One region of the Arthrobacter sp. 05T410 genome, then DNA from elsewhere that is predicted to be linked to it. Evidence: riboswitches for the same ligand, from Rfam matches in the RefSeq annotation. Region 1 holds a riboswitch; each other region holds the start of a gene.

Evidence for each region. A riboswitch is a leader RNA that binds a small molecule or an ion and turns the genes downstream of it on or off. The one in region 1 is predicted to bind S-adenosylmethionine.
Region 2: another riboswitch for S-adenosylmethionine. It lies ahead of metX (homoserine O-acetyltransferase MetX); the one in region 1 lies ahead of AC1DFR_RS15710 (DUF1737 domain-containing protein).
Region 3: another riboswitch for S-adenosylmethionine. It lies ahead of AC1DFR_RS09605 (aminotransferase class V-fold PLP-dependent enzyme); the one in region 1 lies ahead of AC1DFR_RS15710 (DUF1737 domain-containing protein).
Region 4: another riboswitch for S-adenosylmethionine. It lies ahead of AC1DFR_RS17950 (methionine ABC transporter ATP-binding protein); the one in region 1 lies ahead of AC1DFR_RS15710 (DUF1737 domain-containing protein).

Annotation. Positions count from the first base shown of each region.
Region 1 is NZ_JBFTLP010000013.1:79,954-84,756, forward strand. Features, by position in the region: gene AC1DFR_RS15695 (glutamate--cysteine ligase 2) at 1-980, shown strand, start outside; gene AC1DFR_RS15700 (O-succinylhomoserine sulfhydrylase) at 1,016-2,224, opposite strand; gene AC1DFR_RS15705 (rhodanese-like domain-containing protein) at 2,225-2,644, opposite strand; gene AC1DFR_RS15710 (DUF1737 domain-containing protein) at 2,641-2,949, opposite strand; SAM riboswitch class IV at 2,977-3,090, opposite strand; gene AC1DFR_RS15715 (ATP-grasp domain-containing protein) at 3,409-4,362, shown strand; gene AC1DFR_RS15720 (aminodeoxychorismate lyase) at 4,435-4,803, opposite strand, start outside.
Region 2 is NZ_JBFTLP010000002.1:281,504-286,306, reverse strand. Features, by position in the region: gene AC1DFR_RS03705 (MFS transporter) at 1-517, opposite strand, end outside; gene metX (homoserine O-acetyltransferase MetX) at 684-1,823, opposite strand; SAM riboswitch class IV at 1,835-1,950, opposite strand; gene AC1DFR_RS03695 (bifunctional o-acetylhomoserine/o-acetylserine sulfhydrylase) at 2,134-3,450, opposite strand; SAM riboswitch class IV at 3,512-3,627, opposite strand; gene AC1DFR_RS03690 (VOC family protein) at 3,797-4,435, shown strand; gene AC1DFR_RS03685 (CPBP family intramembrane glutamic endopeptidase) at 4,610-4,803, opposite strand, start outside.
Region 3 is NZ_JBFTLP010000005.1:183,507-188,309, reverse strand. Features, by position in the region: gene AC1DFR_RS09615 (Nramp family divalent metal transporter) at 1-418, opposite strand, end outside; gene AC1DFR_RS09610 (class I SAM-dependent methyltransferase) at 586-1,380, opposite strand; gene AC1DFR_RS09605 (aminotransferase class V-fold PLP-dependent enzyme) at 1,462-2,901, opposite strand; SAM riboswitch class IV at 2,936-3,049, opposite strand; gene hisN (histidinol-phosphatase) at 3,127-3,957, opposite strand; gene rsgA (ribosome small subunit-dependent GTPase A) at 4,034-4,803, opposite strand, start outside.
Region 4 is NZ_JBFTLP010000019.1:29,556-34,358, reverse strand. Features, by position in the region: gene AC1DFR_RS17960 (LLM class flavin-dependent oxidoreductase) at 1-1,208, opposite strand, end outside; gene AC1DFR_RS17955 (methionine ABC transporter permease) at 1,255-1,920, opposite strand; gene AC1DFR_RS17950 (methionine ABC transporter ATP-binding protein) at 1,913-2,722, opposite strand; SAM riboswitch class I at 2,862-2,952, opposite strand; gene AC1DFR_RS17945 (CoA-binding protein) at 3,050-3,475, opposite strand; gene acs (acetate--CoA ligase) at 3,783-4,803, shown strand, end outside.

The sequences.
Region 1 (4,803 bases):
CGTGCCTGGAATACACGGAACTGCTCCGGCAGCTCAGGCGTGGCCGGTCCCTTGCGGACCAGGCCGCCCGGGCGCACGGCGGCCGGGTCGCGGCCCTGGCCACGTCGCCCCAAGGCTCAGCCACCCACCTGACGCCGAATCCGCGCTATATGACCATGCAGCAGCGCTTCGGGCTCACCGTCCGGAACCAGCTGACCTGCGGCCTCCACGTCCACACCTTTGTGGAGTCTCCGGAGGAGGGCGTGGCGGTAATGGACCGGATCCGCGACAAGCTGGCCGTGCTGATAGCACTCAGCGCGAATTCCCCCTACTGGAACGGGGCCGAGACCGGATTCGAAAGCTACCGCACCCAGGCCTGGAACCGCTGGCCGGGCTCGGGTCCCACGATGATCTTCGGCAGCCTGCCCGTCTACCGCCGCGTGGTCACCCGGCTGGTCGAAAGCGGCGTCCTGATGGATGAGGGGATGGTCTATTTCGACGCGCGGCTGGCCCGGCAGCATCCCACCGTGGAGATCCGGGTCGCGGATGTCTGCCTGCGGGCCGAGGATGCCGCCCTGATTGCCGTACTGGTGCGCGCCCTCGTGGAGTCGGCCGCGCGGGAATGGGACGACGGCGTCGATCCCGCCCCGGTGCCTACGCTGCTGCTGCGGATGGCCGCGTGGCAGGCCAGCAATTGCGGACTGCGCGGGGAGCTCCTGGACTTCGGAACCTTCACCCCGGCCCCGGCCGCGGACGTGGTCAGGGCGCTCGTGGACTTCGTGGCCCCGGTGCTTGAGGAACAGGGCGAGCTGGAACTGGCGCGCGAGGGCGTCGAGCGGATTCTGGCAGAGGGCACCGGTTCGCAGCTGCAGCGCGGCCCGTTCCGGGCCGGCGGCCTGCCCGCCGTCGTCGAGCGGGCCATCGAACTGACCACCGAGGGGCCCGTCGCCGAGGGGCCGGCAGACAATCGTTCGGCCCTGGGCCGGTTGCGCCCGGCCTGACCGGGAGCCCGCAACACTTGCGGGTGCGGGATGCCCTAGACCTGCTTGAGCGCCTGGCCGAGGTCGCGGATCAGGTCCTCGACGTCCTCCAGGCCCACCGAGAGCCGGACCACGCCGTCGCTGAGCCCGATCGCCGCGCGGCCTTCCGGGCCCATCGCACGGTGCGTGGTGGTGGCCGGGTGCGTGATGAGCGTCTTGGCATCCCCCAGGTTGTTGGAGATGTCGATGATCCGCAGCGCGTCCAGGAGTGCGAACGCGGCCTGCTTCGCCGTGCGCCCGGGGGAGGGCTGCAGTTCCAGGGTGAGCACGGTCCCGCCGGCCTTCATCTGCTGCACTGCGAGCGGGTACTGCGGGTGGGACGGCAGCAGCGGGTACTTTACCCAGCCGACCGCGGGCTGTCCCTCGAGCCATTCGGCCAGCCGCAGCGCGGAGGCCGAGGAATGGTTGACGCGCAGGGCCATGGTCTCCAGGCCCTTGGTGAGCACCCAGGCGTTGAACGCCGAAAGCGCCGGACCGGTGTGCCGCATGAGCTGCTTGACGGGCCCGTCGATGAATTCCTTGGTGCCCAGGATGGCCCCGCCCAGGACGCGGCCCTGGCCGTCGATGTGCTTGGTGCCGGAGTAGACCACCACGTCCGCGCCGAGGTCGCCGCAGCGCTGGAGCAGCGGGGTGGCGAAGACGTTGTCAACCACCACCGTGGCGCCGGCCGCGTGCGCCAGTTTGCTCACGGCGGCGATGTCCACGATTTCCTGCATCGGGTTCGACGGCGACTCGAAGAACACCGCCGTGGTCGGCTCGGACAGCGCGGATTTCCACTGCTCCAGGTCCGGGCCGTCCACGAAGACCGTCTCGACACCCCAGCGCGGCAGGATTTCGTTCAGGATCACGAAGCACGAGCCGAACAGCGAGCGGGCCGCGACCACCCGGTCGCCGGCCGCCAACAGCGCGCCCAGGGCGGTGAAGACGGCGGACATGCCGGACGCCGTCGCGAAACACGCCTCCGTTCCCTCGAGCAGCCGGAGCCGCTCCTGGAAGGTGGCGACGGAGGGGTTGCCGTAGCGGGAGTAGACGAAGCGCTCGTCCTCACCGGTGAAGGCGCGCTCGGCGGCGGCCGCGGACTCGTAGACGAATCCTGAGTTGAGGAAGATCGGCTCGGTGGTTTCCTGGAAGCCGGTGCGGTCAAGGCCGCCACGGACAGCCTGGGTGTCGGCCGCCCAGCCGGCGGCGTCGGGATTGAAAGTCACTTAGATCTTTCCGAGGTTGGTGGGCAGGCCGCGGTTCTTCCAGCCATTGACGGTGCGTTCGCCAAAGCGGTCGGTCTCGCCTTCGAAGCCCTCAAGGACGTTGTACGAGATGTAGCCGGCGGCCGTCGCGGCAGTCGCGGCCGCGATCGACCGGGCACCGGAACGGCAAAGGAACACCAGTTCGACGGCGGTGTCCTCCGGCGCCTGCTGCCTTAGCTGTTCCACGAAGTGCGGGTTCGGCGTGCCGCCGGCGAGGTTCCACTGGATGAAGAGCGGATCGTTGCGGCTCTCGCCCGCGGCCGCGGTGTCCGGGATGCCGATGTGGGCCCATTCGCCCTCGGTCCGGACATCCACCAGGATGGCTCCGGCCTCCAGCTTGGCCCACGCCTCCTGCGGGCTGAGGTCTCCGGCGTAGCTCATGCGTGGCCCGCGAAGGCCCCGTCGGCGCCAAATTCGTCGGCGTCGAGCTCATCAACCGCATTGGCCACGGCGGCGTCCGCACTGGCAATCGCGGCCGGCAGGACCAGCGCCTGCGCCACGATCACGGTGCTTCCGTTGAAGCTGGCGGCGGGGCTTCCATGCAGCACGTAGCCCTCGGCCAGGGCGGCTGACACCCGCTCGCAAAAGGCGCGGTCATCCGCCCCGGTGAACAGGCGGTAGGCCAGCCTCTCCTCGCCCCCGGATGCTGAACCGGGTGCTGTGCCGGGTGCGGCTGTTGTGGGTATTGACGTGTCGGGCACGACGGATCTCCTCTTTCACGCTTGCAGCTCGAATTCTCGAATGCCGAGTATTCACCTGAGGCACCCCGCCGCGAAAGGGAGGGTTGCCGACCGGCCAGTCAGGGCTTGGCACCGGTTCTCATTACTCCCCAAAAACGTAACACCTGCGACGCCGGCCCGCACCGCCGCCGTCGTCATGTTCCGTAACCGGACCGCGGCCCGGGCGAGTAGTGGCGGGCTCCAGTTTCGGGTACAGCCCACTCGTGTCTGCCGGGACGTTTCGCCGTTTACTGGGGGGATTAGGCCCGACGAGTCGGCCGGAGCTGCAGGTGATTCGAGCAATGTGTGAATCAAGCAGTCCCGGAATCGACCCGTCTGTCCATCAACAGGCTGTCTGGGAATCGGTGGCTGGAACGGTCGGAGCCGCAGCCGCGGTCCGGCCGCTGACGGCGGAATGGAGCAATCGTGGGCCCGCGCATACTCGTTACCGGGATTACAAGCGCCGCCGGACGGGCCGTCGCGGCCCAGCTCGAAGCCCGGGGCCTCCCGTACCTCGGCTCCGACGCCCGTGCCGACACCCGCCAGGCCGGGGAGGCTCCCGCCGCCGCGGTCAGGCTCCTGCCGGCGACGAACCCGGACATGGTCCTGGACCTGCGCCGGGTGGTGGACCGCGAAGCCATCAACGTCATCATTCCGACCCTCACCGTGGAACTCCCGGTCCTGGCCGCGGCCCGCGCCGGATTCGCCCAGGACGTGCGGATCATTGTGGCCGACCCCGCCGCGGTGGCCCTCGCCAACGACCACCTGTTCGCCACCTGGGCGCTGCAAGCGGCCGGCATCCCGGTGCCCCGGTTCGCGGTTCCGGGCGACCTCGCCGCCGCGCCGGCTTCCCTCGCCGGCCTCAGCGGCCCCGTGGTGGTCAAGCCGCGGGTCTTCAAAGGCTCCCATGGTATCCACCTGCTGGCCGGAACCGACTCCGTTAGCTGGAAGAACATGCCGGCGGGGCAACTGGTCCAGGAATTTATCCCGGGCGCCGACTATGTGTGCCTGGTGTTCGGCACCCCGGCACGCAACGCGATGGCGCCGGTGGCGGTGGTCCTCGAGAAGACCAGGACTCCGTATGGACGCGCCGGCAGCGACGAGGTCAGCCGCAGGGTGCCGGCGAACCAGGCCGGGGATGTGCGCAAGCTGGGCCTGGCCGCCGTCCGCGCGCTCGGACTGACCGGGCCGGTCCAGGTCCAGATCCGCCGCCGCACCGACGGAACGCCCGTGGTGCTGGGTGTCTGCGCGACCCTGGGGGAGAACAGCACCTGGGCCCCGGAAATGCTCGACGCCGTGCTCGCAACGTTCATGCTCCCGGCGTTCAACCCTGCCTCGTTCCGCCTGTGCCCGGCAGTGCCCGCGGACGCCCTGGGGTGAGCGCAACACCAGCGCGGGGTCACTCACGGCCCATCCGGGGACATGGGATGGGCCGTAACTGACCCCGCGTTGCTATTCGATGGTCGCGAAGAGGGCGTTGAGTTCGGCCGTGAGCTGGCGCCGCAGTTCCGGGGTGCCGATTTCCTGCCCGTCGATGTGGTTCACCGGGGCCAGGAGCCGGATGCTGGAGATCAGCCAGACCGCGTCGGCGTCCAGCAGGTCCTTCGGCTCCAGCGGGCCGTAACCCAGCTCCCAGCCGGCGGCCTTGGCGGCGGTGAACAGGGCGCCCTGTGACGTGCCGGGCAGGATGCCGCTGTCCAGCTGGGGCGTGATGAGCCGCCGGATGGTGCGGACGCCGCCGGCGCCGTCGTCCGAGGTTTCCAGGTGGGCCAGCAGAACGGTCGACGTCGGACCTTCCAGCACCCGGCCATCCGCGGACGT
Region 2 (4,803 bases), on a different contig from region 1:
GAACGGCGGACTGGGGCCAGCTGGCCCAGAACCCGCGGGACTTGCTGGGGCTGTGCTCGGCGACGAGGAGGACGGCGCCGCCCCATTCGCCGCCGACGGCGAAGCCCTGGGCGAAGCGCAGGAAGACCAGCAGTGCCGGGGCCCAGTAGCCGATCTGCGCGAAGGTGGGCAGGCAGCCCATCAGGAAGGTGGAAACGCCCACCAGGAGGATGCTGACCTGGAGCAGCTGCTTGCGGCCGAACTTGTCGCCGAAGTGGCCGAAGACGATGCCGCCGATCGGGCGGGCGACGAATCCGACGGCGTAGGTCAGGAACGCGGCGATAATGCCGTCGAGTTCGGTGCCCGAATTGGGGAAGAACGTCTTGCCGAAGACCAGCGTGGCGGCGGAGGCGTAGAGGAAGAATTCATACCACTCCACCACCGTGCCGGCCATGGAGGCCGTTACTACCTTCTTCAGTCCGGACGTTTTGACGTCCGGCTCGTCTGCGCGCGTTGTCGCGGCGTTTTCCGTGCTCATGTGAACTCCTTCGGTGTCGCCTTCGACACCCTGCGGACCATTGGACTGAGGACGCCCGTGATGTAGGGCACATGGCGTCATTCCCCATGAGTATGGACGCTCCCGCCCTGAGCCTCAACGGCCATTAGTGCAGAGCGCATCTGCAAAAATGCACAAGCGGGCCGGCCTAGTGGCCGAAGAAGGTCCCCCGGAGCTGCCCGCTGAGCTGGCCGATTTCGGTCAGGAAGCCGTCGTGGCCGATCGGCGCTTCAATGATGTGCAGTTCCGGGCCGCCCGGCAGGGCCTCTGCCAGTTGACGGGACTGGGCCGGGAAATACAGGCGGTCCGAGTCCACGGCCGCCACCAGGAACTCGGCGGTGGCCGGAGCCAGTGCCTCCCCGAGGCTTCCGCGCCCCCGGCACACATCGTGGCTCATGAGGGCTTCGGTGATCGCGATGTAGCTGTTCGCGTCGAAACGCCGGGCCAGTTTGCTGCCCTGGTGGTCCAGGTAGCTTTCCACCTGGTAGCGCCCGCGTCCGGCCAGCGATCCGGCTTCCAGGGGCGTCTCGGACTCCTGGGCGTTGCGGCCAAACCGGCCGTCCAGTTCGGCCGCTGAGCGGTAGGTGATGTGCGCGATGCGCCGGGCGAGGGCGAGCCCTGCTTCGGGTTCCGGGCCGCCGTAGTAGTCCCCGCCCTTGAAGTGGGGGTCCTGGCGGATGGCCAGCGTCTGGGCCTGCGCGAAGGCAATCTGTTCGGCGGTGCTGCTGGCGCCGACGGAAATCACGGCGCAGCGCCGGACCCGGCCGGGAAACGTGACGGCCCATTCAAGGGCGCGCGCGCCGCCGAGCGAGCCGCCCAGCACCGCGTACCAGCTGCCGATGCCCAGGGCATCGGCCAGCCGCGCCTCGGCGGCGGCGGTGTCCCGCAGGGTGACCAGCGGGAACCGCGATCCCCAAGGGCGCCCGTCGGGGGCCGGGGTGGAAGGCCCGGTGGATCCGTAGCAGCCGCCCAGGATGTTGATCGAAACGACGAAATACTTGTCCGTGTCCACGGGAGCCCCGGGTCCGGCGAGCTGTTCCCACCAGCCGGGCTCCCCGCTCTCGCCGCGGGTCACGTGTGTGTCGCCGGTCAGGGCGTGTTCAATGAGCACGGCGTTGGAGGCGTCCGCGTTCAGGGTCCCCCACGTCTCGTAGGCGAGCACCACATCCGGCAACGGAGTCCCGGATTCGAGCTGCAGATCACCGATCCTGACGAACTGGACGGTCCCGTCAGGGGTCCGGGATGGTTTGGTTTCGGGAACACCCGTGCGGGTGACGGCAATCGTCATGTGAGGACCTATCTTCGCGCTTGCCCGCCGTCAGCTGACCGGCAGGCCAGGTCTTCACCCGGGGCACCCCGCCGCAAAAGGAGGGTTGCCGGCCAGCAAGCCGGGGCTGTCGCTGGCACTCATGACCTGGTACGAGTCTACGAAACGGGGTGCGGAAATGACGAAGATTATGACTTCCATGTGACAGCCGGACCAGTCAGCACCGCAGACTCCCCACCTTTGACAGCCGTGACCGGCGGGTCGCCCCGGAGTGCCGGCGATTCCCGGTGTCATGCCCGCAAAGGTGGGGAAATTCGGCGTGGGCTTCGGCCTAGGCGGACTTGGCCGCGCGGAATCCGGCGTCGAGGTCCGCGAGGATGTCGTCAATGTGCTCCAGTCCCACCGAAAGCCGCACCAGCCCGGGGTTCACCCCGGCGATCACCTGCTGTTCGGGCGAGAGCTGGCTGTGGGTGGTCGACGCCGGATGGATCACCAGCGACCGGACATCGCCGATGTTCGCGACGTGCGAGTGCAGTTCGAGGGCATCGACGAACCGCTTGCCGGCCTCCGCTCCCCCGGCAATGTTGAACGCCACGACGGCGCCGGTCCCCTTGGGCCCGTACTTGCGGCCGCGCTCGTACCAGGGGCTGGACGGCAGCCCGGCGTAGGCGACCGATTCGACGTCGTTCCGCCCCTCCAGCCAGTGCGCCACCTTCGTGGCGTTGGCCACGTGGCGCTCGACGCGCAGGCTCAGCGTTTCGATGCCCTGGGCGATGAGGAAGGCGTTGAACGGGGACACCGCGGAGCCGAGGTCGCGCAGGAGCTGGACCCGGGCCTTGAGGATGTAGGAGAGATTCGCGCCCAGCGCGCCGTCGGCTCCGAGGTCGCGGGCGTAGACCAGGCCGTTGTAGGTGGGGTCGGGGGTGTTGAAGCCGGGGAACCGCTCCGGGTCCTTCCCGAAGTCGAAGTTGCCGGAGTCCACGATCACGCCGGCGATCGCGGCGCCGTGCCCGCCGAGGTACTTGGTGGCGGAATGGACCACGATGTCCGCGCCCCACTCGATCGGCCGGATCAGGTAGGGGGTGGAGAGCGTGTTGTCGACAACCAGCGGCACGCCGGCCTCGTGCGCCACCCGGGAGACGCCCTCGATGTCCAGGACGTCCTGGCGGGGGTTGGAGACCACTTCGCCGAAGAACAGCTTGGTGTTGGGCTGGACGGCGTCCCGCCACTGGTCCAGGTTGTCCGGGTCCGCCACGAAGGTCACGGAGATGCCGAACTTCTTCAGCGTGTGCGCGAGCAGGTTGTAGGTTCCGCCATAGAGGCTGGGGCTGGCCACCACATGGTCCCCGGCCTCGGCGATATTGAGGATGGCGAACGTCTCGGCGGCCTGGCCGGAGCTGAGCAGCAGCGCCGCGAGACCGCCTTCCAGGCTGGCGACGCGCTGTTCGACGGCATCCTGGGTCGGGTTGCCGATCCGGGTGTAGATGGGCGCGAGCTCGGCGAGCGCAAAGCGGTTCGCGGCGCTTTCGGCGCTGGGGAACACGAACGACGTCGTCTGGTAGATAGGCAGGGAACGCGCGCCGGTGGCGCTGTCCGGCTCCTGGCCGGCGTGGATCTGGCGGGTTTCAAAGGACCAGGCGTTGGACATTGGTGCTCCTCGAGTCACTGGGCACAGCACCGGCCGGGGCTTTCGGCCCGAACCGGAACAGGCGCCGCGCTTGCCCTCCGGCGGGCGCCGGACGGCCAGGTCTTCACCCGGGGCACCCCACCGCGATACGAGGGTTGCCGGCCAGCAAGCCGGGGCTGTGCGCTGGCACTCATGACCTGACTTCAGTGTAGGAATGGCGGCGGAGCCCTGGATAGCTTTGTGACGAAGATGAAGACGGCCGCCGTGACGGAGCATCCGGGGCCCCGCGTTCCGCGCCCCAGGACGTCCCATGACGGTTAGGGGAGCCTAAGCTGAGAGGTCCATCACAAAGTGCCAAGATGATGGCATGCGCATGGATCACGTCTCTTACGCCTGTGAACACGATGGCTTGGCAGCCACCACTGAACGTATTGCGTCTGCCCTCGGCGTTGAAGCCGTGAAGGGTGGAGTGCACCCCCGTTTCGGGACACGCAACATGATTATCCCGCTCGCGGGACACAAGTACCTGGAAGTCGTGGAGGTCCTGAACCACCCGGCCTCCGACAAGGCCCCGTTCGGCCAGGCCGTCCGGGCACGCTCCGAGGCCGGCGGCGGCTGGATGGGCTGGTGCGTCGAGGTTGACGACCTGGCCCCGTTCGAGGAGCGGCTCGGCCGCGCCGCCGTCAACGGCAACCGGAAGTTTCCCGACGGCCGCGAATTGGTCTGGAAGCAGATCGGCATCCTGGGGCTCATCGCCGACCCCCAGGTGCCATACATGCTCAAGTGGGAGGGCGACCCGGAGTTGCACCCGTCCAACGCCTACGCGAGCGATGTCAAGATGTCCGCACTGACCATTGCCGGTTCGGCCGAGCGCGTCACGGAGTGGCTGGGCGAACCGGTTGAAAAGCCGCTGGAAGACGTCGCCGTGAACTGGATCGCGCCGCACGGTACTCCCGGCATCCTCTCTGTCACCTTCGAGACCGCCTCCGGAGCGGTCACGATCTAACGCTCCACCTGCCCCACGCTTCGGCCGCCATCTCTTAGGTGCCAACGATGTCACCTAGGAGACGGCGGCCGAGATCATTTAAGGCCTGCTCCTAATAGCAACGCGGGGCCACTTCGCGCCCGTCCGGGGGCTCCGGATGGGCCCGAAGGGACCCCGCCTTGCTTTGCGGGGAACTCAGCCCAGGCCCACGGCCTTGCCGAACAGGCTGAACCCCACGAACGCCACGGTGTCCAGGATGGCGTGGGCGATCACCAGCGGCATCACCCGTTTGGTCCGGATGTAGAACAGCGCGAAGACGACGCCCATCACCGCGTTGCCGATGAACGGCCCGAACCCCTGGTACAGGTGATAGCTGCCGCGGAGCAGGG
Region 3 (4,803 bases), on a different contig from region 1:
CGCCAAGGGGGAGGGGCAGGCCGAAAAGCAGGTACAGGGCGATTGCGCCGCCCACCACCTCCGCGAGATCGGTGGCGGCGGCGACAACTTCGGCCTGCACCCAGAAGGCGCGGCGCCAGAACGGCTTGAGCCGTTCACCAAGGATTTCGGGAAGGCTCTTGCCCGTGACGATCCCGAGCTTGGCGGACTGGTACTGGACGAGGACGGCCATGACGTTGGCGGCCACGAGGACCCACACCAGCAGATAGCCGTACTGCGCTCCGGCGGTCAGGTTGGCGGCCACGTTTCCGGGGTCCACGTAGGCGATCGACGCCACGAAGGCCGGTCCCAACAGGCCGATCAGCGCCCTCCGGGCCCCCGGGTGTTTGTAAGTGGGGGCGTCCTGCGCCGGTTGCCCGTGTCCCGTTAGCTCCAGCACTGCCAGCTCCTGTGATTGGCGCGTCGGCGTTGACGCGATGATCGGCGCCGGCCGGAAAACAGCCGGTGTCAAAGTTTCGTGTGCCTATAAGAATTTATTAGGCATACCGAAACAATAAGCCCGGCGGGCGCTGCGTGCAATCCGGGGGAATCCGGGGTGAGCGTGCATCAGGCCCGGAAGGCCCGCCACGTCTGGGTCAGGTAGGGCAGCCGGAGCACCTCGCTAGGGATGTGTCCCAGGTGCTCGTGCAGGTACCAGGCGAGGTTGGCGGTGACCTTGGCCCGGGTGGAGTCCGATGCCGCGAGATAGTAGCTGCGGGACTTGGCCAGCTCCTGGATGTCCTCCGTCGTGACGGAATCCTCCCAGCGCGTCAGGTGGCTCTCCAGCCCGGTGAACTCGGGGCCCACGGCCGGACGGAAGTGTGGTTTGTGGACGTCCCCGGCGTGCATGATCCGGGAGAGCCGGTGCACCCAGGGCACGCTGGTGTCCAGCTGGTTCCAGATCAGACCCAGCACGCCGTGCGGCCGCAGGATCCGGGCAATCTCGGCGCTTGCCAGGCCGGGGTCGCACCAGTGCCACGCCTGGGCGACCGTGACCAGGTCAAAGGACTCCGGCTCGAGACCGGTGTCCTCGGCGCTGCCCTCGATGGCGGTGACGTCCGGCAGGGTCCGGCGCAACTGCCCGAGCATGTCGGCAGAGGGGTCCACGGCCACCGTGCCCAGTCCGCGTTCCGCCAAAAGGGAGGTGAACTTCCCGGTGCCCGCGCCAATGTCCGCGGCGTCCCTGGCTCCCGCCGGGACCAGCCAGTCGGCTGACTCCTGCGGATAGCCGGGGCGGACGCGCTCGTAGTGCTCCCCGCCGTCCTGGAAGCTTTGTCCGAGTTCCTGGCGCCGCTCGCTGTGCAGCTTCGGTCCGCTGTGCAGCTTGGGTCCGCTGTGGAGCCTGGGTCCGGCGCTTGCCACGTGCGATCTCCTTCGGGAAGGTCCTGCTTGTTACAGATACCTTTCGAATTTACCGCACCCGCGCCGGGCCCTGATCCTGCGCTAGTCGAGGGTGCAGGGCGCAGCGCCGGCGGTGCCCGGGGTGTTCGGCGCCCAGTGGGGGTAGCTGCGGGTATCGTTGGCCGGCACCCAGCGGCCGGCGTCCACCACGTAATCCCAGCCGAGTCCGTTCTGCCGCAGCTGCTGCAGGCCGGCCAGCAGGCGTTCGGCGTCCTCCAGCCGTGAGCCGAGGCCGAAGCTGGCCCGCAGGGAGCCGGCGGGCAGGCCGAGCCGCTTGAGCAGCGGGTGGGCGCAGAAGCGGCCGTCGCGCAGGCCAATGCCGTGTTCGGCCGACAGGTAGGCGGCCACCAGTCCGGCGTCGTAGCCTTCCACGGAAAAGTTCACGACGCCGATCGTGCCGGTGTCCGGCTGATCGCCTCCAGTGGACGAAGCGGAGGAAGAATCGGAAGCCGAATCGGCAAAGATCCGGTGCACGGTTACCCCTTCGATGCCCTGGAGGCCCTCGACGAGGAAGGACCGGATGGCGTCCTCGTGGGCCTGCCACTGCTCCGGGTCCAGGGCTGCAATGACCTGGGTGGCGCGGGCGAGGGCCGCCGCACCGAGGACGTTCGGCGAGCCGCCCTCGTGCCGGGCAGGTCCCGTGGTCCAGCTGACGGAGTCGAGCCGGGCATCGCGGACCGCGCCGCCGCCGGCCAGGTGCGGGGTGCCGGCGTCGAGCCAGTCCGTCCGCCCCACCAGCACGCCGGCGCCGAACGGGGCGTACAGCTTGTGCCCCGAGAAGGCGAGGTAATCGACGTCGTCCGCGGCGATATTGATCCGCCGGTGCGGGGCGAGCTGCGCGGCGTCGACAACGATCCTGGCGCCGTATTCGTGCGCCAGTGCGGCCAGGGTCCGGATCGGGAGGATCTCTCCGGTGACGTTGGAGGCGCCGGTGACGGCCAACAGGCTGACGCCGCCGCGGGCGAGTTCGTCGCGCAGGCGGTCCACGGTGGCCGCGAGGGTGGCGGCGGCCACGACGCTGCGGTGCGGGACATTCTGCCAGGGCAGGAGGTTGGCGTGGTGTTCGATGTCGAGGTAGAGGACCTCGCCCGCGGGCCGCCCGTCGCGCAGCGGCAGGCAGCCGGCCAGCAGGTTCAGGGAATCGGTGGTGTTGCGCGTGAAGATCACGGAATCGCCGGGCCGGCCGCCCACGAAGTCCCGCACGATGTCCCGGGCGTTCTCGTAGACGGAGGTGCTGATCTGCGATGCGTAGCCGGCCCCGCGGTGCACGCTTGCGTAGTACGGCAGGATTTCGTTCAGGTAGGCCGAGACCACGGACAGGGCCGGGGCGGAGGCGCCGTAGTCGAGGTTGGCGTAGCGCGCGTGGCCGCCGGTGATCAGCGGGGCCTGGATTTCGGCCCCGGTGACGGCTGCCAGCGGGCGGGCCGCGAGGGCAAGCCGTGCATGGAATTCAGGGGCAACGGGGAAAATGGCAGTTGTCATGGGACCTCACTCGAACAGGACCCCACACAGTGGGAATCCGCGCTTGCCGGGTCCGTTCCGGACCGGCCAGGTCGTCACCCGGGGCACCCCACCGCGACTGGAGGGTTGCCGGCCAGCAAACCGGGGTTTAGCGCTGGCACTCGTGACCTGCATCGAGCGTAGGACATCGGCGCAGCCGGGGAAAAGGCGGCCGCCGATTGTGAAGCGGATTATTACGGGCGCGGATCAGTTGTTCGGGTGGGCCTGAAAGAGGTCGTCGAGTCCGGGGTTGAGCCGCTTGAGCACTTCCGAGTGCAGGATCGAATTGGTGGCCAGGGCGTTGCCGCCGAAGGGGCCGTCCTCGCCTTCGAGCGAGGTGAAGCGGCCGCCGGCCTCGGTCACGATCGGCACCAGGGCGGCCATGTCGTAGAGATTCAGCTCGGGTTCGCAGGCGATGTCCACGGCGCCCTCGGCCACGAGGCAGTACGACCAGAAGTCACCGTAGGCGCGGGTCCGCCACACTTCCTCGGTCAGGCCCAGGAACTCATCCAGGTTCCCGCGTTCCTTCCAGCCGCCAAGGCTGGAGTAGGACAGCGAGGCGTCCTCGAGATTGGAGACGTTGGATACCTTCAACCGTGTGGCGGCGGCGAGCGAGCGGCCCGTGTAGGCGCCCGCACCCTTGGCGGCCCACCAGCGCTTGCCCAGTGCCGGCGCGCTGACGACGCCGACCACCGGCTCGCCCTCATCGACGAGGGCGATCAGGGTGGCCCAGACCGGGACGCCGCGGACAAAGTTCTTCGTGCCGTCGATCGGGTCGATGATCCACCGGCGGGAACCGTGGCCCGAGCTGCCGAACTCTTCGCCCAGGACCGCGTCACGCGGACGTGACCGGGAGAGCTGGCCGCGGATGGCCTCTTCCGCGGATTTGTCGGCATCGGTGACGGGTGTGAGGTCGGGCTTCGTCTCGATCCGAAGGTCGAGCGCCTTGAAGCGGCTCATGGTCTGGGAATCGACCGAATCTGCCAGTACATGGGCAAGGCGCAGGTCATCGTTGTAGCTCGAAGCGGGTTGGCTCATGGTTCCAAACTACCGTCAAACCGGGCTGCCGGGCGGGAGGCCGCGGCTCGGCGCCGCCGCCCCGTTGCCGGTCCGGCTAGGAGACGGTGCCCAGTTCCTTGGTTTCCTGCGCTTCCATCCGCGGGTCCGTGCCCAGCAGCCGGCGCAGGGACGCGAGCCTGGCCGGTCCCGAGGGCCCCGCGTGCCCGGCCGCAACCCACTTGTCGACGCCGCAGTTGACGGCCGTGGAGTCATGCTTGCAGCCGCGTTCGCAATCATCGGTGCCGGGTTCCAGGTCCGGGAAGGAACGCAGGATCCGGTCCGGGTCCACGTGGGCCAGACCGAAGGACCGGATGCCGGGGGTGTCGATGATCCAGCTGCCGGCCGGGGCATCGTTGACTTTGAGCGCCAGTGCCGAGGAGGACGTGTGGCGGCCGCGGCCGGTTACCGCGTTCACGCCTCCTGTGGCCCGCTCGGCCCCGGTCAGGGCGTTGACCATGGTGGACTTGCCGACGCCGGAATGGCCCAGCATCACGGTGACCTTGCCGTCGAGGTAGTCGCGCAGCTGGGATACCGCGTCCTTGTCGAGCCGGGCGGAAAGCCCGTCGTCGGAGCGGGCGTCGATGCCGGAAGCGGCGGAGTCGGCGGTCTTGGAGATGATGACGGGGAAGTCGAGGTGCTGGTAGTTGGACAGCAGCTCGGCGGGATCCTTGACGTCGGCCTTGGTGACGAGCAGCAGCGGCTCAATGCCGGCGTCGTACGCGGCCACCAGCGCGCGGTCGATGAAACCGGTCCGCGGCTCGGGGTTGGCGGCGGCGACCACCACCACCAGCTGGTCGGCGTTGGCCACGACGGCACGTTCGATCG
Region 4 (4,803 bases), on a different contig from region 1:
ATGTTGATGCCGTCGATTCCGGCGTCCTGCCACTGCTCGAGACGGTCGGCAATCTGGTCCGGCGTTCCCACCACCCGGTTGGCCCGGCTGCGGTAGAGCGCAATGTCGCGGAGGGTGGGGTTGCCGCCGCGGACGGAGGCGCGGATAGCCGTGAGATGTCCCTGGCTGCCTTCCGTTTCAAGGTCCCCGAGCGGGGTGTCCAGCGGCAGGCCGCCGAGGTCGACGCCGAACCCGCCGCCCACGTGGGCCAGCAGGGCCTCAATGTCCAGGCTGTCCTCGAGCTCTTCGGCCTTGCGGTTCGCCTCGGCTTCGGTGCCGCCCACCACGAAGTGCATACCCTGGAGGAACTTCACGTCATCCGGACGGCGGCCGGCGGCAACGGCCTGTTCCCGGACGGCCGCAGTGTACTTCGCGGCCACCTCGGTGCTCGGCGCGAGGGTGAAGGTGGCCTCGGCGTTGGCGGCGCAGAACTGCTGGCCGCGGCCGGAGCTCCCGGCCTGGAAAAGCACCGGGGTGCGTTGCGGCGAAGGGGCCGCGAGGTGGGGTCCGTCGATCGAGTACCGGGGCCCGCGGTGGTAGATCTTGCTGACTTTCTCCGGGTCCGCGTGGACTCCGGTCGCCTTGTCCCGGAGCAGCGCATCGTCTTCCCAGGACCCTTCCCACAATTTGTAGGCGGCCTCGACGTATTCGTCCGCCCAGTCGTAGCGTTCGTCATGCTTGGTCAGCTCGGTGGCGTTGAAGTTCCGGTGCGCGTTTTCCAGCACACTGGTGACGATGTTCCAGGCCACGCGGCCGCCGCTGATATGGTCCAGGGTGGACATCTGCCGGGCGAACTGGAACGGATGGCTCTGAATCACCGACGACGTCGCGGCCAGCCCGATCTCCCGCGTTCCCGTGGCGAGCGCGGACAGCAGAATGAGGGGGTCGTTGGACGGCACCTGCAGGCCCTTTTTCAGCAGCGATGCCCACCCGCCGTCGTAGTCGCCGTAGAGACCGACGACGTCGGCGAAGAAGATCGCGTCAAACTTGGCGTCTTCGAGCTGGCGGGCCAGGTCGATCCAGAGCTGGAGTTCGTTGAACCGGTGCTGCTGGGCTTCCGGGCGCCGCCACTGGCCGCCCATGATGTGGCTGGACGTGTTCATCACGAAGGCGCTGATCAGCAGGCGCGGACGGGGTCCGTCGAAACGGATACTGGGTGTTGAAGTCATGGGATGCTTTCCGCTGTGGGAGGTGGGACGAGGGTGCTGCCGGCGCTCAGAGGCGCTTGTCCAGGCGCCGGGCAACATAGGATCCGCCCAGCTGAACGATGGTGACCAGCAGGATCATCAGGACAATGGCGGTGATCATGAGCGGCGTTTCGTAGCGGTAATAGCCGTACCGGATGGCGAAGTCGCCGATTCCGCCGCCGCCCACCAGTCCGGCCATCGCCGAGTAGGAGATGAAGCTGACGGTCATGATGGTGATGGAGCTGACGAGTCCGGGCTTCGCCTCCACAATCAGGACGTCCCGGACGATCTGGGACCGGCTGGCGCCCATGGACCGTGCCGCTTCGACCACTCCGCCGCCGAGCTGGCTCAGGTTCTGTTCCACGAAGCGGGCGAAATACGGAATGGCGTTGAGGGTCAGCGGGACAATGACGGCGGCCGTGCCGATGGTCGTGCCGACAATGAACCTGGTCACGGGAATGATCGCGATCAGCAGGATCAGGAACGGGAACGAGCGGAGCAGGTTGACCAGCCCGTCCAGGACCCGGTGCAGCTTTGGCCTGTGCTTGAGCCCGTTGGGACCGATGGTGTAGAGCAGGACACCCAGCGGTGTCCCGAGCAGCACCGCCAGCGGGATGGCCACCAGCAGCATGGTGAGGGTCTGTCCCATGGCGACGCCGATTTCGGGCAGGACTTCCAGGATGCGGTCAAACATTGATCAGGCCCTCCGACGCGGCTGTGGTGTGGGTGCCCCTCCCGGAGCGGTCCAGCTGGATCTCATCGGAGACCAGGTAGCGGCCGATCGACGTCGCCGGGTGGAAACCGGGGCGCTGGAGTTCGGCGAGGTCGAACTGCTCCACCACCCGGCCTTCTTCCATGACCGCGACGTTGTCCGCGATGGCCTTGATGACATTCATCTCGTGGGTGACCACCACGATTGTGATGCCGAATTCGGCGTTGACGTCGGCCAGGTATTGCAGGACCGATGACGTCGTCCGGGGATCCACGGCCGACGTCGGCTCGTCACAGAGCAGCACTTTGGGCCCGGTGGCAAGGGCGCGGGCGATCGCCACCCGCTGTTTCTGGCCCCCGGAGAGTTTGGCCGGATACGTTCCCGCTTTGTCGGCGAGGTCCACGATTTCCAGGGTTTCGGCGGCCCGCCGCCGGCGTTCCGCCTTCCCGACGCCGGCGAACTTCAGGGACAGCTCCACATTTTCCTGGGCTGTGAGGTTGTTGAGGAGATTGAAGTGCTGGAAAATCATGCCGATGTCATGCCGCTTGGTCCGGAGCTCGGCGTCGGACAGGGTCACCAGGTCCACGCCGTCCACCAGGACGCGGCCCGACGTCGGGCGCTCGAGGAGGTTGATGTTGCGCAGCAGCGTGGATTTGCCGGCGCCGGAGAACCCGATGATGCCCTGGATGGTGCCCCGCCTGATGTGCAGGCTGACGTCATCGACGGCCGTGAAAGGTCCCGCGGCCGAAGCGAATGACGTGCGGACGTTCTGGATCTCGATCACAGGCCCCCACCCGCTCGGGGCCGCGGCGCTGCCGCTGTCTGCGTGTTCATGATTTCCTCCGGGCTCGCCCGAGGAAAGCCCTGGGTCCTGGCTTCCGGGCAGCGCTGAGCGAAGCCGGGGAGCCTCAGAACACAGTGGTTCTCCATCGGTCCTGGCGGTAGCACCGTCCTCAAAGGAGGGGGTTGCTGCGGCGTCACGGAGCCAGATCTCTCAGCCGCTCGGGATGGTTACGAGTCCATCTCACACGGCAGGAGGCCGGATACAGAAAAAGCCGGTCACATTTTGTAACCGACTCTTCCCGATCTGTTGATCGTCATTCCCGGGCCGTTAGATGCCCACGCGCCAGCCTTCGCGGGCGGGGCACGCGTTCACGACGACGTCCAGCCCGGCGGCCTTGGCCCGGTCCGTCGCGGCGTCGTCGAAGACGCCCAGCTGCAGCCAGACGGCCTTGGCGCCTACTGCGATGGCCTCGTCTATGACTGCGCCCACCCTGTGGGAGTTGACGAAGCAGTCCACGACGTCGATCGGGTGCTTCTCCGCCGGGATGTCAGTCAGGGAACGGTACCCCTTCTCGCCGTGGACGTCGTCGCCCGGAAGGTTGACCGGAATGATGGTCATGCCCATCCGGTCCCGGACATAGAGGGAGACCTCATACGCCGAGCGCCATTCGTTGGTGGTGAGGCCGACCACCGCCCACGTGCCTTTGGTTCGCATGAGGCGGTCAATGACTGCCGGATCGTTAACATGGGCCATGCATCAACCTTACTCCTGCGACCTTTCCGGGCAATTGTCGAATAAATGAATGATTTGGGTCGGACCCACGCCGGGTGAACGAATATTACGGCGCTCCCGGACGCCGATTTTGCGGAATCGTGCATCTGAAGTTCTAGTAGGTAGTGACCATCCCGAGCGGCCGAGAGACCTGGATCGATGACGCCGCAGCAACCCCCCGGTGACGTGAGACGACCATTCCCACGCAACCGCTCCGCCCTCCTTCGGTGAAATTCGAGGGAGCCGGAGCAACAAAGGGTGCTACTGCCAGGACCGATGGAGTGCAGCAATGACCCCTGAGAATTCTTCCGCCCTGCCCACCTTTGCCCGGACTGCGTCCGAGGCATTCCCACAAACCACTTCGGACGCGACGGCGAACGAAGCAGGGCTGCGTGACGCGCCCGGCTCCTCTCGCGGCTCTTCGGGATGGTCCCTGAACGAGTCCACGGACGGCGCAGTGCACGGCGTCCCCGCCGATGGGCCGGCGCGTCACCGCAGCACCACCTTCGGAAACCACCTTCCCCGGCACGGCGGCGCCGCGACCGCGGGAACTGTCCAGGCAGAGACGGTTGCGTTCTGGGAAACCCAGGCTCTCCGCCTCGACTGGGCGGACCTGCCCGGCGGCGCGACGGAGCAAACCAAGCCCTGGCACACCGCGCACCGCCGGATCCCGGCCGACGTCGAGGCCGGCACCGGACCGCAGATCACCTGGTTCGAAGGGGGCAGGCTCAATGTCGCCTACAACTGCGTCGACCGCCACGTAGCGGCGGGGCGCGGAGACAAGGTGGCCCTGCACTTTGAGGGCGAGCCCGGCGACCGCCGTGCCGTCACCTACGCCGAACTCCAGCGCGAGGTCTCCAAAGCCGCCAATGCCCTCCTGGATCTCGGTATCACCAAGGGCGACCGGGTGGTCATCTACCTCCCCGTCATCCCCGAAACCGTGATCATCACCCTCGCGGTGGCCCGGATCGGTGCCATCCATTCCCTGGTCTTCGGCGGATTCTCCGCCGAGGCCCTGAAGTTCCGGGTGGAGGACACCGGCGCCAAGCTCCTGGTCACCACCGACGGCCAGTTCCGCCGCGGCACCGCCGTGCCGGTCAAGGACAACGCGGACGCCGCCGTCTCCGGCGACAACGCCATCGAACACGTCCTGGTGGTCAACCGGACCACTCCCGCGGACGAACTGGACACCGTTCCGATGACCGCCGGCCGCGATGTGTGGTGGCACGACGCCGTCGGCACCGCCTCCGAGACTCACGAAGCCGAGGCGTTCGACGCCGAGACGCCGCTGTTCATCATGTACACCTCCG